Regions from separate parts of the Amycolatopsis thailandensis genome, predicted to be linked through region 3. Evidence: riboswitches for the same ligand, from Rfam matches in the RefSeq annotation. Region 3 holds a riboswitch; each other region holds the start of a gene.
The links. A riboswitch is a leader RNA that binds a small molecule or an ion and turns the genes downstream of it on or off. The one in region 3 is predicted to bind cobalamin.
Positions count from the first base shown of each region.

Region 1 (4,918 bases), on a different contig from region 3:
TCCTGTCGCTCGGCCGCCGGAACAAGATGATCGGCATCGCCGAGCAGTACCAGTACATCCTGCGCGACGAGTCGATCCACCTGAACTTCGGCATCGACTGCATCAACCAGATCAAGATCGAGAACCCGCACCTGTGGACCGACGAGTTCCAGGCGGAGATCCGCGGCATGCTGACCGAGGCCTGCGAGCTCGAGGTCGCCTACGCCCGCGACACCATGCCGCGCGGCATGCTGGGCCTCTCGGCCGAGCTGATCGAGCAGTACATGCACTTCATCACCGACCGCCGCGCCCAGCAGATCGGTCTCCAGCCGATCTTCGGCGAGACGGAGAACCCGTTCCCGTGGATGTCGGAGGCGATGGACCTGAAGAAGGAGAAGAACTTCTTCGAGACCCGCGTCATCGAGTACCAGTCCGGTGGCGCCCTCGACTGGGACTGACCGTCCGTCCGTAGTACATGAAGGCCCCCTTCCTTGCGCCTAGGTACAGGAAGGGGGCCTTCATGTACTTGCGGGGCCTCGGGCGAAGTGCGGTTCCGCCGCTTCCAACCGCGGCACCGGGACGCCCAATCGGCGCGCTTCTGCCAAGGTGTCCCGGCAGACTTCACGCGGCTCCTCGGCGTCGGGATCGGAGTGCGCCGTGATGCTCACGCGCGCCGGCGCGACATGAGCGGTCAGCCAGGCGAGAACGGGGGCCGTCAGCCAGGTGGGCGCCCGGAACGGCAGCAAACCGACCCGATGACGTCGCAGGTCGAGTCCGCGCGCCTCGAGAAGCGGCAGTAGTTCACGGCCGTTCAGCAACCCCTCGCGCAAGTCGCTCCTCGACCCGGCCAGCCGGGACAGGGAACCCAGCCGCAGGCCTTGCGAGAGCAGGCCCGCGTCCGACGCGAAATGGACCCACAGCCAGCCGCGGAAGTCGGGGCGCTCCTTGATCCGGAGCCCGGCCTCGCGAAACGCCTGGCGCACGGCTCGCTCCCGATCGGTCGGGGGCCGGTCGAGGGTGCCGAAGACGACCGACGGCATCAGCATCCCGCGGAGCACGCCGTCCGCGTCGAAACCGCCACCGGCCTGGGGAAAGCCCCAGGCGATGCGGTCGAGAGGGAGCGGGCCGATCGCGGCCGCCGGCTCGGTCCAGACGTTGCCGAAGACCAGCACCGTGGCCCGGCCGACACGCGGGGCCAGGAAAGCCGTCGCCTCCGGCAGGCGGTGGTGCGAAACGCTGAGCACGATCAGGTCGAAGTCGTGGTCCGGCTCCAGCGTTTCGCGGAGGCGCACCGGCCACTTCTCGACGACACGCTGCCCCCATATCCGGCGCCGCGTGTCGAACAGGTCGAGGTCCACCGAGTCCCCGTACGTCGCCGCGCGGCCCGGCCGGACGTAGAACTCGACGTCATGTCCCGCCTTCCGCAGGGCCCAGCCGTAGATGGTGGCGATCACGCCTCGGCCGAACATCAGGATCTTCAAGCTGGACCTCACGGGGTACGATCGATTTGGAGATTATCTCCACTTTCGAAAATATGGAGATGCTCTCCACTTGTCAACGCGAGGGAGCGCATGACCGCCGACAAGCCGCTGCGGGCCGACGCCCGGCGCAAGCGCGAGGCCCTCCTCGCGAAGGCCCGGGAGATCTTCCAGGCCGGATGCTTCTTCGATCTGCGCTTCGACGACTTCGCCTGCCTGGCAGGCGTGGGCACGGGCACGCTCTATCGCCACTTCCCCACCAGGGAGGCGCTGGCCGAGGCGGTCTACCACGGGGAAGTCGCCGCGCTGTGCGACCGCGCCCGACAGCTCCAGGCCACCCTTCCCCCGGCGGAAGCCTTGGCGACCTTCCTTCGCGACATGGTCGACCACCTAGGCGCCCATGCCGGCCTGGCCAGGACGCTGGCCACCCTCATGGCCGACCGTTCGGGCGCCCTCGCCGAGGGCAGCCGGGCGCTGGAGGAGGCGGTCACCGCCCTCGTGGCCGACGCGGTGCGGGACGGCGCCGTTCGCGACGACGTGGACGCCGGTGCCGTGATGATGGCGCTGCACGGGATCGGTGCGGCCCATGACCGCCCCGAGTGGCGGGCCGAGGCCGACGGCGTCATCACCCTCGTGCTGGACGGGCTGCGCCGGTGACAGACTTTTCTCACATTCCAGCGACCCCGTAGCGGGCCTGAGTACGCTCCGGAGTGCTACTGGTTCGCCCGGCCCTCCAGGCCGGTCGAGGTAACAGGGAACCCGGTGAGAATCCGGGACTGCCCCGCAGCGGTATGTGGGAACGAAAGCCGTCACCGTGCGAGACACGGTAAAGCACTGGGTATGGCACCCGGGAAGCGACGGCCGGTAGGAGCGAGTACGTCGCCCACGAGTCCGAAGACCTGCCCGTGGTACGCGCGCCGACGGCGTGCGTGAGTCCGGGCCTCGTGGGATGGGCACGACCGAACGGCGGTCACTCCTGCGCGCGCTCCGGGCTCCGACGACAAGCTCGCGAGGAGAGAGCTGTGACCGAAATCGGCACGACAGTGCTGGGCTACCCCCGGATCGGACCGGACCGGGAACTCAAGCGTTCACTCGAACGCTATTGGGCGGGCAAGATCGACGAGGCCGAACTGCTGGACACCGGCCGCGCGCTGCGCACCCGCACCTGGCGGGAACTCAAGGACGCGGGGCTGGATTCCGTCCCGTCCAACACGTTCTCCCACTACGACCAGGTGCTCGACACCGCCGAGCTGTTCGGGGCGCTGCCGGAACGCTTCACGACGCTCGGTCTTTCGCCACTCGACACCTACTTCGCCGCCGCCCGCGGGGTTCAGGACGCGCCGGCGATGGAGATGACGAAGTGGTTCGACACGAACTACCACTACATCGTCCCCGAACTCGGCCCGGACACGACGTTCTCGCTCACCGGCGCGAAGCCGCTGGACGAGTACCGCGAGGCCCGCGCGATCGGCGTCGAGACGCGGCCGGTGCTGGTGGGCCCGGTGACGTTCCTGCTGCTCGCGAAGGCGGCCGAGAGCGCCCCGGAGGGCTTCCGCCCGCTGGACCTGCTCGACAACCTCCTCGACGACTACGTCGAGCTGCTGCGGCGCCTGCATGACGAAGGCGTCGAGTGGGTCCAGTTCGACGAGCCCGCGTTCGCGGGAGATCGCACCGAGCAGGAACTCAACGCCCTCATCCGCGCCTATCACCGGCTCGCGAAAGCGACCGCGCGGCCGAAGATCCTGGTCGCCGGGTACTTCGGCGGCCTCGGCCGCGGTCTCGGCGTGCTGGCCCGCTCCCCGATCGACGCGGTCGCTGTCGACCTGGTCACCGACGAGTCCTTTGTGGACGCCGTCGCGGCCGAACCCGCCTTGCGCGACAAGGAGGTCCTGGCCGGGGTCGTGGACGGGCGCAACGTCTGGCGCACCGACCCGGCCCGCGCGCTCAGCCGGGCGGCGACGCTGCTCGGCACCGCGAAGTCGGTCAGCGTCTCGACGTCGTGCTCCCTGCTGCACGTGCCTTACGACGTCGAAAGGGAGGACGGACTCCACCCGCGCCTGAAGGGCTGGCTCGCCTTCGCCAAGCAGAAGGTCGACGAGGTCGTCCTGCTCGGCCGCGCGTTGAAAGAGGACGGCGTCGATCTCGAAGCCGCCCGTGCCGTGGTCGCGGACCGCGCCACCGCGGCCGACCTGACCGACGCGGGCGTGCGTGCCCGGCTGGAGGCGCTGCGGCCGGACGACACCGTCCGCTCCCCCTACGCTCAGCGCGCGGCGGCACAGCAGGCCGCGCTGGAGCTGCCGCCGTTGCCGAGCACGACGATCGGCTCGTTCCCGCAGACCACCGAGGTCCGCAAGGCCCGGGCCGCGCACAAGGCGGGTTCGCTGGACGACGCGGGCTACGAGGCCGCGATGAAGGCGGAGATCGAGCACGTCATCCGGCTACAGGAGGACCTGGGCCTGGACGTGCTGGTGCACGGCGAACCCGAGCGCAACGACATGGTGCAGTACTTCGCCGAGCGGCTCGCCGGGTTCGCGGCCACCGACTTCGGCTGGGTGCAGTCCTACGGTTCGCGGTGTGTGCGGCCACCGATCCTGTACGGCGACGTCTCCCGTCCGGAGCCGATGACCGTCGAGTGGGCCCGCTACGCGCAGAGCCTGACCTCGAAGCCCGTCAAGGGGATGCTGACCGGGCCGGTGACGATCCTGGCGTGGTCGTTCGTCCGCGACGACCAGCCACTGGGCGAGACCGCCCGCCAGGTGGCGCTGGCCATCCGCGACGAGGTGCACGACCTGCAAGCGGCGGGCATCCGCGTCATCCAGGTCGATGAACCGGCGCTGCGGGAACTGCTCCCCCTGCGTGCCGCGGCGCACGAGGCGTACTTCGCCTGGGCGGTTTCGTCGTTCCGGCTGGCGACGTCCGGGATCTCCGACGCGACACAGATCCACACGCACATGTGCTATTCGGAGTTCGGTGAGGTGGTCAAGGCGATCGACGCGCTGGACGCCGACGTCACCAGCATCGAGGCCGCGCGGTCGAAGATGGAGGTCGTCACCGACCTCGGCTCGGCGGGCTTCGGCCGCGGCGTCGGGCCGGGTGTCTACGACATCCACTCGCCGCGCGTCCCCGACGTCGACGAGGTCAGCGGGCTGTTGCGGACCGCCGTCGGCGCCGTGCCCGCCGAGCGGATCTGGGTCAATCCGGACTGCGGTCTGAAGACCCGCGGTTACGCCGAGGTCGAACCGGCCCTGCGGAACCTGGTCGCGGCCGCCCGGGCGGTCCGGGCCGAGCTGGGCTGATCTGTCAGGAAAGGGTCTTTCAAGACGAAAAACGTCTTGAAAGACCCTTTCCTGACACTCGGGGCGGCTCCCTCCCCCAGGGTATTGTCAGGACGTCAACAAGGGTGCGATGGTGGAGCGGTAGCCGGTCTCAACGGGGAGATGGTCACCATGGCGAACACCGTC
Region 1 covers NZ_JBHXJK010000026.1:41,139-46,056, reverse strand. Annotated here, with positions in the region: gene ACFWMR_RS13170 (ribonucleotide-diphosphate reductase subunit beta) at 1-437, shown strand, start outside; gene ACFWMR_RS13165 (ketopantoate reductase family protein) at 498-1,460, opposite strand; gene ACFWMR_RS13160 (TetR/AcrR family transcriptional regulator) at 1,551-2,114, shown strand; cobalamin riboswitch at 2,158-2,378, shown strand; gene metE (5-methyltetrahydropteroyltriglutamate--homocysteine S-methyltransferase) at 2,480-4,753, shown strand; gene ACFWMR_RS13150 (cytochrome P450) at 4,895-4,918, shown strand, end outside.
Region 1: linked by a shared signal. The riboswitch ahead of metE (5-methyltetrahydropteroyltriglutamate--homocysteine S-methyltransferase) and the one ahead of ACFWMR_RS09185 (CoA-acylating methylmalonate-semialdehyde dehydrogenase) in region 3 are both predicted to bind cobalamin.

Region 2 (4,918 bases), on a different contig from region 3:
CGCCGACCCGGATCTGCCTGGCGACGTCGCTCAGCTGACGGCCGACGAGCACGATCACCGGCAGCACGAGCACTTCGGGACGCTCGGTCAAGTCCGTCCCGGCCGCGGTGGCGGGCAACAGTCCGGTGTAGACGGCGAATCCCGCGACCAGCAGCAGACCGAGGACGAACTCGGGGATCGAATGCAGGAACAACGTGACGGCCGTGAGTATCCGGTCGGTCCGGGAGCCTTCGCGGACACCGCACGCCACCCCGACGCCCAGCGCGAGCGGAACGAGCACGAGCACCGTCACCCCGGCGAGCACGGCGGTGGCGGTGAACCGGCGGGCGATCTCGTCCGTCACCGGAGCGCCGGTGACGAGCGAGCGGCCGAGGTCACCGGTGGCCAAGCCCGAAAGCCAGTGCCCGAACCGGTCGAGGAGAGGCTGATCGAGGCCGAGTTGGTGGCGCACCGTCGCCACCTGCTCGTCGGTGGCTTGCTCGCCGAGTACGACCGAAGCCGCGTCGCCGGGCAGCAGCGCGGTCACGGCGAACGTGGCGACCAGCACGAACAACGCCTGGAGCACGGCGAACCCGAGCCGGCGCAGGGCGTACCCCGGCACGTCAGGACAGGCGGGCGCGGTCGAACCTCGCCCAGTCGAAGGTGTTCGGCGGCGCGGTGACCACCCCGGACACCCGTTTCGACGTCGCGATCGTCCAGGTGCTGAAGCCCCAGGCGAGCAGGCCGCCGGACTCGTGCACGATCCGCTGGGCGTCCGCGAACAGGGCCAGCCGGGCACCCTCGTCCGAGGTGGCGGCGGCACGGTCCATGAGCGTGTCGAACTCCGGCGAGGCGAACCCGTTGACGTTGTTCGAACCGCCGGTGCGGAAGCGCTGGTTGAGGAACGTCGCCACCGGCAGGGTGGCGGTGCGGGTGAGCGCGGCGACCCCCTTGGTCTTCGTTTCGCCGAAGTAGGTGCTCGCCGCCCGCGTGTTCGGCGTGGCCTTCAGCCCGATTTCGTTCAGCTGCTGGGAAATCAGCGTCGCCGCGGTGGGGAAACCGGGATCGACGTCGCTGGTTTCGATGGCGAAAGCGAGTCCCTCGGCGCCCGCTTCCCGGACCAGCGAGCGGGCCAGGTCCACGTCCCGGGAGCGTTGGGGAATGCCGGTGGCGTAGCCGCGAAGTCCCTTGCCGAACAGGTCGTTGCCGATCTCGCCGCGTCCGGCCAATGCGACCCGGTTCAAGGCTTCGCGGTCCACTCCGGACAGGACGGCGCGCACGAGCCGAGGATCGGCGAACGGCGGCTGGGTCAGGCGAAGGATCAAACCCTGCATCGTCGTCCCCCGGGCTTCGAGCAGCGAGACACGTCCGTCGCCGCCCAGCCTGGCCGCGGTACCGGCCGCGAGGTCGTGGGCGTAGTCGACCTGTCCGGAGAGCAGGGCGTTGACCCGGGCCGTTTCGTCGTTGACCGGGACGAATTCGAGCTCGCCGACGCTCGGCGCACCGTCCCAATGGGACTCGTTCCCGCGGAACACAGTCGTGCCGCCGGGAGTGAACGAGACGAAGCGGAACGGACCGGAGCCGACCGGCGCGCCGAACGCCGTCGTCCCGGCGGGGACGATCTCCGCTCCCGGCGCGCCCCAGCCCGACGGGAATTCGAAGTCGGGCGCGCTCAGCACCAGCTCCAGTTCACGGGGGGAGGCGGCCTTGCTGCGGCCGAAGTCCACCTTCGCGAAGTACTGGCGGGACGAGGAGGCCAGTGCGGGGTCGGCGATCCGCCGGAAGCTGTACAGAACGTCGTCCGCGGTGACCGGGCGTCCGTCGTGGAAGGCCGCCTGTCGCAGCCGGATCCGCCAGCGCGTCCCGGAATCGTCGCTCTCCCAGGATTCGGCCAGCCGCGGCCGCAACGAGGTGTCGGCGTTGTAGGCGACCAGCGTGTCGAAGAGCGCCTTGGCCCGCGCCTGGTCGACGAAGAGCGAAACCTGTGAGGGGTCCAGTGTTTCCTTCGAACCGCCCGCCGCGAACGCGACCCGCAACCGGCCCGTGTCCGTGGGCGCGCCCCCGCAGGCGGCCAGAGGCGCGAGGGCGGCGAGGGCGAGCAAACGCCGACGGCCGAGCGGATGACGCGTCACAGTTACCTCCGGGACATCGAGCACTGTCCCGGGCGCGCGGACGCGCTGAAACGGGACCCCGCTCCGCACTCCACGACAGTTGGGGCTGGCAGTACCCGGCGGGCAGTCCGGCTCACGGCGTACGGCCGTTCACGGTTGCGGGTCAGCGCCGGATTCACACCGGCTTCCCCCGACGGGCACCTTCTTACGTTGTGGCGCACACGGTAACCCATGGGCGCCCTGTGCTACACAGGATCAAGATCACGAAGGGGAGCGCGGTGGACGAAAAGCTCGCGGCAGGCTGGGTGCGACGGTGGGACCTCCAGCAGGAACGCTATGTCGCCGACCGCGAAGAACGGTTCGACGTCCTGATCGACGTCGTCGAACACGTCTGCCGCGATGTCGCCGAGCCGCTGGTGCTCGACCTCGGTTGCGGCCCGGGCTCGCTGACCACCCGGCTCGCCCGGCGCCTGCCGCACGCGCGGGTCGTCGGCGTCGACAACGACCCGTTCCTGCTCGCACTCGCCCGGGCGAGCCGCCCTGACGACGCGGATATCGAGTACATCCAGGCGGATCTCGCCGAAGACGGCTGGCTGACGTGGCGGGCGATCGACGCCGCGGTGTCGACGACCGCCTTGCACTGGCTGAAACCGGATCGGCTCGCCGGCGTCTACCGTGACCTCGCGGACGTGCTCCGGGCAGGCGGGGCGCTCGTCAACGGTGACCACTTCTACGACGAGCAACCGGGCATCCGCGACCTCGCCGAAGCCGTCAAGAACCGTCGTGCCGTCCGGGCCGGGGTCGGGTCGAACGAGGACTGGAAGAGCTGGTGGGCCGCGATCGCGGCCGATCCCGCGCTGCGGGCGGAGTTCACGGCCGACGAGCTGAGCGGCATCTCGACCGGCTACGGCAACAGGCTCAGCCCGCAGGAGCACACCAGACTGCTCAGGGAGGCGGGCTTCGCGGAGGTGGCGCCAGTGTGGCAGTACGGGGACGACTACGTCCTCACAGCACTTCGCTGACCTGGTGGTTTCCATGGCGCGAGGACAGGGTATGCGTGATCATGACCGAATTCCGCCACACCGCCACGATCGATCTGCCCGCCTCCGATCTGTTCGCCTACCTGCGTGAACCGCGGAACCTTCCCCACTTCTTCCCGCAGCTGAGCCAGGCCGAGCCGGAAGGCGGCGACGCCGTGCACGTCGAGGCCGACGTGGATGGTGAGCACGTCGAAGCCGAAGCGTGGCTGAAGGTCGATGAGGAAAGTCGCTCCTTGAGCTGGGGTTCCCAAGGCCCGCACGACTACCACGGCCGGTTGTCGATCGAAGACGCCGGTGCCAACGAGTCCCGGTTGACCGTGACCTTGAGCAGTGTCCGTGAGGCGGGCGAGGAGGAAGTGCAACGCGGGCTCGAGGAGACCGTCGCCGCGCTGGCGCACACCGCGGTCGCGGACTCCGACGTCGAAGCCGCCGAGGAACAAGGCGGCTGGGCCGGGCACTGAGCGGTGTGCGCTATATTTAGAAAATGGTGAATATGACCGGGGTGCTCCGCCGGGGCGCCCAGGAACTGCGGTACGGCGACCTCGCGGGCGATCGGCGTCCTGTCGTCTTCACGCACGGCGCGGGCATGGACCATCGGATGTTCGATGCCCAGGCCGAGGCTCTGCACGAACGCGGCCATCGGGTGATCACCTGGGACCAGCGCGGCCATGGCGAGTCGGGCCTCGCGCCGGGTTCCGGCTTCACCGCGGCGATCGCGCTCGACGACCTGACGGCTCTCCTCGACCACCTCGGTCTCGACAGCCCGATCCTGATCGGGCACTCCCTCGGCGGCAATCTCGCCCAGGCGCTGGTCCGCCGTTCCCCAGAACGCGCGGGCGGCCTCATCGTCGTGGACTCGACGTGGAACGCGGGGCCCCTCACGGCCGCGGAACGGCTTCTGCTGAAGTTCGCCGCACCGTCGCTGGCGCTGATCCCCGCCTCGCGGCTTCCCGGTCTCATGGCCCGTGCCTCAGCGGTGACTCCGGAGGGAATCGCCGAGTGCGAGGCGACCTTCGCGCGGATGCCCAAACGCGTCTTCCTTGACGTCTGGCGAGCCACCGTATCCCTCGTCGACCCGGAGCCGGGGTACCGCACGCCCGTTCCGCTCGGCCTCGTCCGGGGTGAGGACGACAAGACCGGCAACATCGCGTCCGCGATGCCTCGCTGGGCGCGGGCCGAGGGCGTGCCCGAACACGTCGTCCCCGGCGCCGGCCACGTGGTCACCTTGGACGCGGCGGAGATGGCCACGAAGACCATCGTGGACATCATCGACGGCTGGGACGTGGAGCCCAGGGCATGACCCCCGCCGAGGACCACGATGTGTTCGCCACGACCATGGGAGACTTTCTCGCGTCGTGGAACCTTCCGCGCGCGACCGGCCGCGTCTACGGACGGCTCCTGCTGAATTCCAGCCCCGCGTCGCTCGATGAGCTTGGCGAGGCACTCGGCCTCAGCAAAGGGGCGGTGAGCGTGGCGGTCCGTGAGCTGGTCTCATGGGGTCTCGCCCGGACCATCCCGCAACCGGGCAGCCGCCGCCTGCTCGTCGAGGCAGTGGGCGGCTTCGAGCAGCTTCTCGCCGCCAGCCACGAGCGGACCCGCGCCTTCATCCGCGTGCTGCGAAGTGGAACGCGAAGTGCCGAAGACGAGAAGGCCGAGGCCCGGCTCTCCGAGGTCGCCGACTTCTTCGAGTCCTATGTGGACGCTGGAGAGCAGATGCTGCGGAGCCGTCGGTCCTGAAGGGGCGAGCGGGGGAGTCGGCTTCTATTGGGAGTAGGGCAAAGGTGTCGT
Region 2 covers NZ_JBHXJK010000012.1:28,757-33,674, forward strand. Annotated here, with positions in the region: gene ACFWMR_RS07135 (ABC transporter permease) at 1-601, opposite strand, end outside; gene ACFWMR_RS07140 (ABC transporter substrate-binding protein) at 603-2,111, opposite strand; cobalamin riboswitch at 2,192-2,348, opposite strand; gene ACFWMR_RS07145 (class I SAM-dependent methyltransferase) at 2,369-3,112, shown strand; gene ACFWMR_RS07150 (SRPBCC family protein) at 3,154-3,591, shown strand; gene ACFWMR_RS07155 (alpha/beta fold hydrolase) at 3,615-4,430, shown strand; gene ACFWMR_RS07160 (GbsR/MarR family transcriptional regulator) at 4,427-4,867, shown strand.
Region 2: linked by a shared signal. The riboswitch ahead of ACFWMR_RS07140 (ABC transporter substrate-binding protein) and the one ahead of ACFWMR_RS09185 (CoA-acylating methylmalonate-semialdehyde dehydrogenase) in region 3 are both predicted to bind cobalamin.

Region 3 (4,918 bases):
GGTTCGGTCAGGCAGTAGCTGCCGAGGGCGTCCATAGTGGACAGGCGAGGCAGGTATCGGTGGCGCTGGGAGTCGTCACCGAACTTGTCGATCATGGTCGCGACCATGTTGTGAATGGAGATGTACGCGGCCAGCGACGGGCAGCCGGTGGCGAGTGCCTCGAAGACGAGGACGCCGTCGAGCCGTCCGAGAGCGGAGCCTCCGAGCTCTTCGGGCAGGTAGACGCCGCCCATGCCCAGCTGGGCGGCCTTGCGCAGGACGTCGACCGGGAAATGCTTGGCCTGGTCCCATTCGATCGCGTGCGGGGCGAGGTGTTCCGCGGCGAACTCCGCCGCGGTCTCGCGCAGGGCGCGCTGTTCGTCGGTCAGTCTCATCGTGGCCTCAGCTCATCGTCGGGATGACGAAGCTGGCGCCTTCCTTGGTGCCGGAAGGCCAGCGCGAAGTGACTGTCTTGGTCTTGGTGTAGAAGCGGATCGAGTCCGGTCCGTGCTGGTTGAGATCGCCGAAGCCGGAGCGCTTCCAGCCGCCGAAGGTGTGGTAGGCGATCGGCACCGGGATAGGCACGTTGACCCCGACCATGCCGGTGTTCACGCGCGAGGTGAAGTCGCGGGCGGTGTCACCGTCACGGGTGAAGATCGCGACGCCGTTGCCGTACTCGTGCTCGCTGGGCAGCCGGAGTGCCTCTTCGTAGTCGGCGGCGCGGACGATCGACAGGACCGGACCGAAGATCTCCTCGCGGTAGATCCGCATGTCAGCGGTGACGTGGTCGAACAGGCAGCCGCCGAGGAAGAAGCCGTTCTCGTGACCGTCCACAGTGGTCCCGCGGCCGTCGACGAGCAGTTTCGCCCCTTCGGCGACGCCGACGTCGATGTAGTCGCGGACACGCTGGACGGCCTCGGCGGTCACCAGCGGCCCGAAGTCGGCCGTCTCGTCGAGCGAGGCGCCGACCTTCAATGTCTTGACCCGCTCGGTCAGCCGGGCGGCCAGCGCGTCGGCGGTGGCCTCGCCGACCGGGACGGCGACAGAGATCGCCATGCAGCGTTCGCCGGCGGAGCCGTAACCGGCGCCGATCAGCGCGTCGACGACCTGGTCGAGGTCGGCGTCCGGCATCACGATCAGGTGGTTCTTGGCGCCGCCGAAGCACTGCGCGCGTTTCCCGTGCGCGGCGGCGGTCGTGTAGATGTACTCGGCGATCGACGACGAGCCGACGAAGCCGACGGCTTCGACGCGGGGATCGGTCAGCAGCGCGTCGACGGCCTCCTTGTCGCCGTTGACCACGTTGAACACACCCGGCGGCAGACCGGCTTCGAGGAAGAGCTCGGCCAGCCGCAGCGGGACCGACGGATCGCGTTCGGACGGCTTGAGCACGAAGGCGTTCCCGCAGGCGATCGCCGGGGCGGCCTTCCACAGCGGGATCATCGCGGGGAAGTTGAACGGAGTGATCCCGGCGACCACGCCGAGCGGCTGCCGCATCGAGTAGACGTCGATGCCGGTGCCCGCGCTGTCGCTGTATTCGCCTTTGAGCAGGTGCGGGATGCCGATGGCGAACTCGACCACTTCGAGACCACGCTGGATGTCACCGCGCGCGTCGGGGACGGTCTTGCCGTGCTCGGAGGCGAGCAACCGGGCGAGGGAGTCCTCTTCGGCGCGGACGAGGTCGACGAATTTCATCAGCACCCGGGCCCGCTTCTGCGGGTTCCAGCGGGCCCAGTCGAGCTGGGCCTGCGCCGCGTCGGAGACCACATCGGAGACCTCGGCGGCCGAGGCGAGCGGGACCCGGGCCTGGACGGCGCCGGTGCTGGGGTCGAAGACGTCGGCGAACCGGCCGGACGTGCCCGGTACCGGCTTGCCGCCGACGAAGTGACTGAGTTCGGTGCTCATGGATGCCCTTTCCGAAAGTGCGCAGGACGGAGCCGCCCGGGACCGCGATCGGCGGCCGGGCAGGGGAGTACGACGACTTACCGCCGGGGTGGTGGCGGGTCGGCGACTTTCGCGCAGGCAGGAAGAATCCGCATGCGTTCAGCTCCATCCTCGTGGACGAACACGGACATCTGCGGCCGGTATCCTGGCTCCCGGATCCGCGGCGGCTCCGGCCTTCCCGGCTCGCGCCAGTGGCCTTCTCTGCGGGAGCGCCGCTCCCCGGTCACAGTGGCGGGACCGCGCCGGATTCTCACCGGCTTCCCTGCACCGCAGACCTGTGGACACCATAAAGTAGGAAGTCCGACTATGTCGAGGTTGTGGCGTAGGCCTCAGCCGAGCGGTGGATACGGCAGCAGACTGGACGAATGCTCGTCGACCCGCATCGGCTTCCCGATCGCCGGGAAGGCGCGCTGTGGGCAGGCGGGCCGCTCGCAGACCTTGCAGCCCATCCCGATCGGGGTGACGGCCGCGCCGGTGCCGAGCGCGAGGCCGTCGGAGTAGACGAGCCGCTTGGCGTGCCGGAGTTCGCATCCGAGCCCGATCGCGAACGTCTTGCCGGGGTCACCGTGCCCGCCCGCGGCGCGGGAGACGGTGCGGGCGAGCCAGAAGTACTTTTTGCCGTCCGGGAGTTCGGCGATCTGGGTGAGGATCCGGCCCGGTGACCCGAAAGCCTCGTAGACGATCCACAGTGGACACGAGCCGCCGACACGGGAGAAGTGGAAACCGGTGGCGGACTGGCGTTTCGAGATGTTGCCCGCACGATCGACCCGGACGAACGAGAACGGCACGCCGCGTGTTCCCGGACGCTGCAAAGTGGACAGCCGATGGCAGACCGTCTCGAAACCGACGCCGAAGTGGTCGGACAGCCGGGTGATGTCGTAGCGATACCGCTCCGCCGCGCCGAGGAACACGCGGTACGGCAGCACGACAGCGCCCGCGAAGTAGTTGGCCAGGCCGATCCGCGCGAGCCGCCTCGCGGTGTCGCCGCTGAACTTCCCGTCTTCGACGAGCCGGTCGATCACCTCGCCCGCTTCCAACAGCGCCAGTTCCGACGCGAGCCGGAACGCGGCCTGGCCGGGGCGCAGCGCGGGGGAGAGCCGCAGGGTTTTGCGGCGTGGGTCGAAGTGGTGCTGGTCGGGGCCGAGGGATTCGGCGGTGACCTTGACGCCGTGGCGCTCCAGCAGGCCGGTCGCCAGTCCACTTCGGACCTCGCCCGGGTGGAGCCGCAGTTCCGCGGCGAGCTTCTCGGCTGGGGCGTCGAGTTCGGCGACATGGTTGCGGCGCAGGTAGAACCAGTCGCGGATCTCCTCGTGCGGCTGCTGCGCCGTCGAGCGGTCCAGTCCTTGCTCGGTCACCAGGGTGGCGACGTTCTCCACCGCCTCCCGGTAACGGCGATGCAGCGCGACGAGAGTCCGCGCCACCTCGGGCAGCGTGGTGGTCAGCGCGTCGACCTCGCCGGCGGAGATCGCACCGCTGACGGTGTTGTCGTCGAACACTTCGCGTACGTCGGCGATCAGCCGTGCGGTGTCGCGGGCGGCGAAGAACTCCGTGTCGACGCCGAAGGTCTCGGTGAGCTTGAGCAGCACCGGCAGGGTGAGCGGCCGGCCGTTGTGTTCGAGCTGGTTGACATAGCTCGGCGAGATCTCCAGCAGTCTGGCCAGCTCGGATTGGGTCATGGACCGGTCTTCGCGCAGCTGGCGCAGGCGAGCGCCCGCGTACATCTTCTCCACAAGCGGACTGTAACAACATTGACAAGGAGGGCGCGAACGTTCACAAAGCTTCACAGGGTCGAGTGGTGGCAAGGACTTCCTGAAGCTGCCACGCTCAGAGGCAGAGCGCCACGAGGTTCACAACCGAGGGGAACCATGATCGACCACACCGTCCGCACCCACCGCTCCGCCGAGTCGCTTTCCCGCGAGGGCCAGCTCGCGTGGAAGCTCGCCGCCGTCGCCACCGACGACGTTCCGGTCACCTCCGAGGTCGCCGACATGGTGATCAACCGTGTGATCGACAACGCCGCCGTGGCCGCCGCGTCGCTGACCCGGCGTCCGGTCGGCTCCGCCCGCGACCAGGCGCTGGCCCATGCCGGTAAGCCGGGAGCGGCGGTCTTCGGCGTCGAAGGACGGTATTCACCGGAATGGGCGGCCTGGGCCAATGGAGTCGCGGTGCGGGAACTGGACTATCACGACACCTTCCTCGCCGCTGACTATTCGCATCCCGGCGACAACATCCCGCCGATCCTCGCGGTCGCCCAGCACACCGGGCGCACCGGCGCGGACCTGCTGCGCGGGATCGTCGCCGGGTACGAGCTCCAGGTGAACCTCGTCCGCGGGATCTGCCTGCACGAGCACAAGATCGACCACATCGCCCACCTCGGCCCGTCGGTCGCGGGCGGTCTCGGCGCGCTCCTGGGCCTCGACACGGAAACCGTCCACCAGGCCATCGGGCAGGCACTGCACACCACGACGACGACCCGCCAGTCCCGGAAGGGCGAGATCTCTTCCTGGAAGGCGTACGCCCCGGCGTTCGCGGGCAAGGCCGCGATCGAGGCCGTCGACAGGGTGATGCGTGGTGAAGGCGCGCCGAGCCCGATCTACGAAGGTGAGGACGGTTTCATCGCGTGGCTGCTGAGCGGGCCCGGCGCCGAGTACACGGTGCCGCTGCCGGCACCCGGCGAGCCGAAGCAGTCCATTCTGGACACTTACACCAAGGAACACTCGGCCGAGTACCAGAGCCAGGCGCTGATCGACCTCGCACGACGGCTCGGCCCGAGGATCGGCGATTCCGGCGAGATCGAGCGGATCCTCATCCACACCAGTCATCACACGCATCACGTGATCGGCTCCGGTTCCGGAGATCCGCAGAAGTACGATCCGCGGGCCAGCCGGGAAACGCTCGACCACTCGATCCCGTACATCTTCGCGGTCGCCCTGCAAGACGGCGCCTGGCACCACGAACGGTCCTACGACAGGGCACGCGCGACCCGGCCGGACACGGT
Region 3 covers NZ_JBHXJK010000016.1:86,224-91,141, forward strand. Annotated here, with positions in the region: gene ACFWMR_RS09180 (acyl-CoA dehydrogenase family protein) at 1-374, opposite strand, end outside; gene ACFWMR_RS09185 (CoA-acylating methylmalonate-semialdehyde dehydrogenase) at 382-1,881, opposite strand; cobalamin riboswitch at 2,039-2,224, opposite strand; gene ACFWMR_RS09190 (short-chain fatty acyl-CoA regulator family protein) at 2,250-3,650, opposite strand; gene ACFWMR_RS09195 (MmgE/PrpD family protein) at 3,786-4,918, shown strand, end outside.

Region 4 (4,918 bases), on a different contig from region 3:
CCCGTCGCTCGCCGCGACGGAACCCTTGGCGAAACCGCCGTCGGCCTGGACCAGTTTGCCCAGCGACCGCGCGGTTCCGCTCGCGTCGAGGCCGGCGGTCTGCCGCGCGGCGGCGACGGCGGCGCTGAGCACGACATCCGGCTCGCCCGCCTCGCCGGTCACCATGCCCTCGCCGGTCGGCCGGACGCCGAGCGCGCCCACCGCGGAGACGAACGCCGACACGCGCCGCTCGGTCCAGCCGTCGGGGCGTTTGGTCGACGGCGCGGCGTCGGTGTGCGGGCGTGCCGCCAGCGCGGTGACCGCGGCGGCCGTCGCGCCCAGGTCACCGGAGCCGCACTCCGCGGTGTCGAGGTGCTTCGGGAAGGTTCCGTCGGCGCACTGGCGCGAGAGGAGCAGTTCGACCGCGGGGCCGGGGTCGGCGGCGGTCGCGAGCACCGCCCACGCGTGCCGCTCGACCGTCTCGTCGGCATCGGCGAAGGAGCCGACGTCGGTGAACTTGCCGTCCGCGCCCCGCAGCTTCACCAGATCGGCGCGCAACTGCCCGGCGTCCGCCTTGGCGAACTCGGCGACGAGCACGAGCTTCGCGAGCGGTTCGGCGTAGGAGGCGCCGCTCTGCTCGTACGGCGCGCCGTGGGCGTAGGCCTGCACGGCTTCCGGCGTGAGCAGGAACTTCGACGCGCGGTCGACCGTGTCCGGCTGCTCGTCCAGTGCCCGCAAGGCGAGCACCAGATCGGCGGTGGCGTCGTAGTCGACGTAGGTCTTGCCGTCCTCGGTGACCTCGACGTGGTCGCCGCCGACGAGCCGGTTCGTCAGGTACGCGCCGAGCCGGGACGTCGCGGGGGCCGTGCCCGCGATCGCGACCGGCGTGGAGATCGCGGTCGGTGGCGGGACGCGGGCGCCGGTCGACGCCCTCGGCGTGACGGTCTTCTTCTGGGGTTTCGGTGCCGTCGTCTTCGGCGCGGGGGCCTGCGGGGCGGGTTTGGCCGCGGGCGGAGTGCTCGTGACGGTGACCGTGCTCGGCGCGGGCGGACTGGCCGACGGGGACGAGGACGTGCCCGGCGTCGGCGTGACCGAGGTCGTGGTGGTGGTGGTGGTGGTCGTCGTCGTGGTGGTCGTGGTGGTCGTTGTCGTGGTGGTGCTCGGCGCCGGTTCGCTCGTGGTCGAGGTCGGCGTGCTCGTGGGCGACCCCGTCCCGGAGGACGACGTCGTCGTGGGCGTGGTCGGCGTTTCCGAGACGCTGCTGGTCGGCGGCTGCCCACCGCCCTTCGTGAGCGAGGAGAAGCCGACCTGCGACAACCCGAGCGAAGCCTGGGCGCTCGCGCGGATCCAGGTGTCGAGGCCGCTGATCCCCGAGGCGCGCGCGGCCTCGTAGGAAGCGGGGTTGTAGGCGATCGCGCCGAGGTCTCCCGCGAGCCTGTTGCCGGAGTCGGCCGCGGCGTTCGCTTGCGCGGACTTGAGGTACCGCACGCCCTTGTCCACCGCCGCGTCCGCGCCACCCGCCTCGGCCAGTCCCTGAAGGATCAGGCCGGTGCTGTTGGTGTTCGGCGCTTCGGTGCCGACGCCACCGCCCCAGCCGCCGCCGGCGGCCTGGTTCGCTTTGAGCCACGCGACGGCCTTGGCGATCGGGGTGTCGAGCCCGGCCGCGCCCGCCTTCTTGGCGGCCAGCATCGCCGAAAGCGCGATGCCGGTGGCGTCGCCGTCGGTCGGCGAGAGGTCGAGCGGTTTGCCCTCGTCGCAGGTCGAGACCTTGTGCCCGTCCGGGGTGACGTGGTCGCCGGTCTCCTTCGTCGGGATGTAGGCGAACATGACGCGGAAGTAGCCCTCGGAACACTGCTGGGTCAGCAGCTTGTCGATGGCGAGCTGGTCGTTCTCGCCCGCCGCGGCGAGCCCGATCACGCCGAGCGCCTGGCCGAACATGTTGGCGTTGTTGATCACGTCGCCGGTGACGTCGGGCTTCTTCGTGTAGTCGCTGACCCGGCCCTTGTCGGGCCCGCCGCGCATGATCGCGTTCTGGGTCTCGGCGACCAGGTCGTAGCCGTCGAAGTTCCGCGGATTCCGGCCGGAGACCTCAGCGGCGACGAGGGTCTTGGCCGTGGCTCCACCGACGATGACGTTGTCGAACCCGGCGCCGGGGATGAATCCGTCCCAGGTGAAGTAGTCGGTGGCGTGGCCCTGGTCGTCGAGGAACTTGACGATCGGCTCGGCCTTCGCGGCATCGCCCGACGCGTACATCGAGAACAGGACGTCGAGCATCAAGCCGTGGTCCGGCAGTGAGCCGCCGTTGGGGTTCTCGAGCGTGCCGTCCGGCTGCAGCTTCGTCGCGAGCCAGCGGGAGTTCGACTTCGCCGCGTCAGGATCGTTCGCTGCTGTCGCCGTTCCGGTGAGCAGCGCGGCGACCACGCCGACGCTGACGGCGAAGGCCAGGGCGGCCAGGGACCCGCGGCGCATGACTCCTCCTTGCGGCATGGCGGAGGACAGGCGCGGGACGCCGCAGTCACCCCTGTTTATCGCGACAGTGGTTCGGACTTCTGGTTGGTTCATCCGCCCGTGCGGTACCCCGGCTCGCCCTGGTGAAGGGCCCACGGTTGCGCGACAGCGCCGGATTTCGACCGGCTTCCCCGTCACGGGCGGCGGTATTGGGTTGTCGAGCCCGCCGAGGTTAACACCCGATTACCTCCGGCAGGCACCGCTGAGCAGGTCGGTTGCCAGGATCACAGCGTTACTCGCGCCCGGCGGTACCCCCGCGCTTGACCGGCATGACACTCTTCGGGTCGTCCGATTCAGCGCGGTCGTGGGGGAAGTCCGGTGAGAGTCCGGCGCTGTCCCGCAACGGTATGCCCTCCAGGCGAGCCCGGTCACCCACGTCGCGCGGTGTCACCGACTCCTGTCGAGGAAATGCGGGAAAGGGTTCTCATGAGACGTTTGGTCTTCGCTGTCGCCATGCTGTGCGGCATCGGGCTGGTCGCCGCTCCGGCGGCGAACGCCGCCACCCCGAACAAGGCGGACGCCGCCGCGGGCTGGCTCGCCAGGCAGATGACCGACGGGGAAAGGTTCGAGGCCGATTTCGGCGGCCAGAAGTTCCCCGACCAGGGCTTGACGATCGACGCGATCTTCGCGTTCGCCGCCGCCGGTGTGTCCGACACGAACGCGGGCAAAGCGATCACCTGGCTGGCGAAGCCGGAGATCACCACCGGCTACGTCGGCAGCGGCACCGAGGCCTACGCGGGCGCGCACGCCAAACTCCTGCTCGCCGCGCAGATCCGGGGCAAGAACCCGGCGTCGTTCGGCGGCGTCGACCTGAAGACGGGCCTGCTCTCGCTGCTCACGCCGTCCGGCCGGTTCTCCGACCGCTCCGAATACGGCGACTACTCCAACGCCTTCTCGCAGTCGCTCGCGCTGCTGGCGCTGGACCGCACTCCGGCGGGCGCGCCCGCGTCGGCCGTGACGTTCCTGGCGGGCGCCCAGTGCGCGGACGGCGGATTCCCGCTGAACTTCGGCGAAGCCACCTGCACCAGCGACGTCGACGCGACCGCGATGGTCGTGCAGGCCTTGCGCGCCACCGGTGACGCGGTGAACGCCCGCGAAGGCACGTCCTGGCTGGTCACCAAGCAGCACGCGAACGGCGGCTTCGGCGTCGGCGCGAACGCGCCGAACTCCAACAGCACCGGCCTCGCCGCCGAAGCGCTGGCCGGGCACCGTCCCGCCGCCGCGGTCAAGGCGCGGGAGTTCCTGCGGTCGCTGCAGACCGGCTGCACCGGCGCCGAGGCGGACCGCGGCGCGATCGCCTACGACGCCACCGGGCTGAACCCGGCGACCGCCCCGCGCGCGACCGCGCAGGCGATCCTCGGCCTGGCCAGGGTTCCGCTGAGCGACCTGCAGGGCGGTGGCCGTCCGCAGGCCCCGGTGCTCGCCTGCCCGTGATGTGAGCCTTCGGGTGGTTTCCGCTTGCCACCGACGGAAACCACCCGTACCGGCAGTCAGCCGGCGCGGAGCGGCTCGCGTCCTTCCACGAGCGCGCCGAGCAGAGTCGACGCCGCGTCCAGATCGGGTGCCCGGGAGGCGAGCACGTCCGAGTACAGGAACGCCTCCCCCAGCCGGACGATCGCGTAACAGAGGCTGTCCAGGCCGACCGAGGGGACGAAACCGCCGTCGTCGACGTCGCGGCGCAGCAGGTCGACGTGCGCCGCGATCACCCTCGGCTGGACGCGGCCGTGCGGATCGGTGAGCAGGCGGATCGCCAAGACCGGCTCGTCGTCGAGGAAACGGCGGAACCCGGCGCTCGCCGCGAGCACGGATCGGTACTCGCGCATGATCGCGAGACAGCGCAGCTCGCCTGCCGCGTTGCGCACCACGTCGCCTTGTTCGCGCTGCCAGGTGCGCGTCGCGGCCGCCAAGGTGCGTTCGGACAGGTAGTGGAGAGCGTCGCCCAGCAGGTCTTCCCGGTTCCCGGCGCGGCGGAACAACGTACTGCGGGAGATGCCCAGGTCCTGCGCGAAGGCGGAGGTGTCGACGCGGACACCGCGCTCGATCCACCGCGCCGCGCTGCGGATTATGTCCTCGGCAGAGGGGTTCACGACCGCAGATCGTACGAGAACGTGGCCCCTCGCTCGCGCCTGGCGTGAGCAAGGGGCCCTTCACGTACTTCAGCCGGCGGGCAGCACGCGGCCCCGCACCTCACCGAACCCGATCCGCGCGCCGTTCGCGCCGGGCGCGGTCCCGGTGATGACGACCTCGTCGCCGTCCAGCAGGAAGGTGCGCTCCTCCCCCTTGACCGTGAGCGGTTCCCTTCCGCCCCAGGACAATTCGAGGAACGCGCCGCGCTGGTTCTTCTCCGGTCCGGAGATCGTGCCGGAGCCGTACAGGTCTCCTGTGCGCGAGGACGCGCCGTTGATCGTCAGGTGCGCGAGCATCTGGGCGG
Region 4 covers NZ_JBHXJK010000058.1:32,245-37,162, reverse strand. Annotated here, with positions in the region: gene ACFWMR_RS23275 (hypothetical protein) at 1-2,448, opposite strand, end outside; cobalamin riboswitch at 2,530-2,644, opposite strand; cobalamin riboswitch at 2,755-2,881, shown strand; gene ACFWMR_RS23270 (prenyltransferase/squalene oxidase repeat-containing protein) at 2,914-3,921, shown strand; gene ACFWMR_RS23265 (QsdR family transcriptional regulator) at 3,978-4,574, opposite strand; gene fahA (fumarylacetoacetase) at 4,644-4,918, opposite strand, start outside.
Region 4: linked by a shared signal. The riboswitch ahead of ACFWMR_RS23270 (prenyltransferase/squalene oxidase repeat-containing protein) and the one ahead of ACFWMR_RS09185 (CoA-acylating methylmalonate-semialdehyde dehydrogenase) in region 3 are both predicted to bind cobalamin.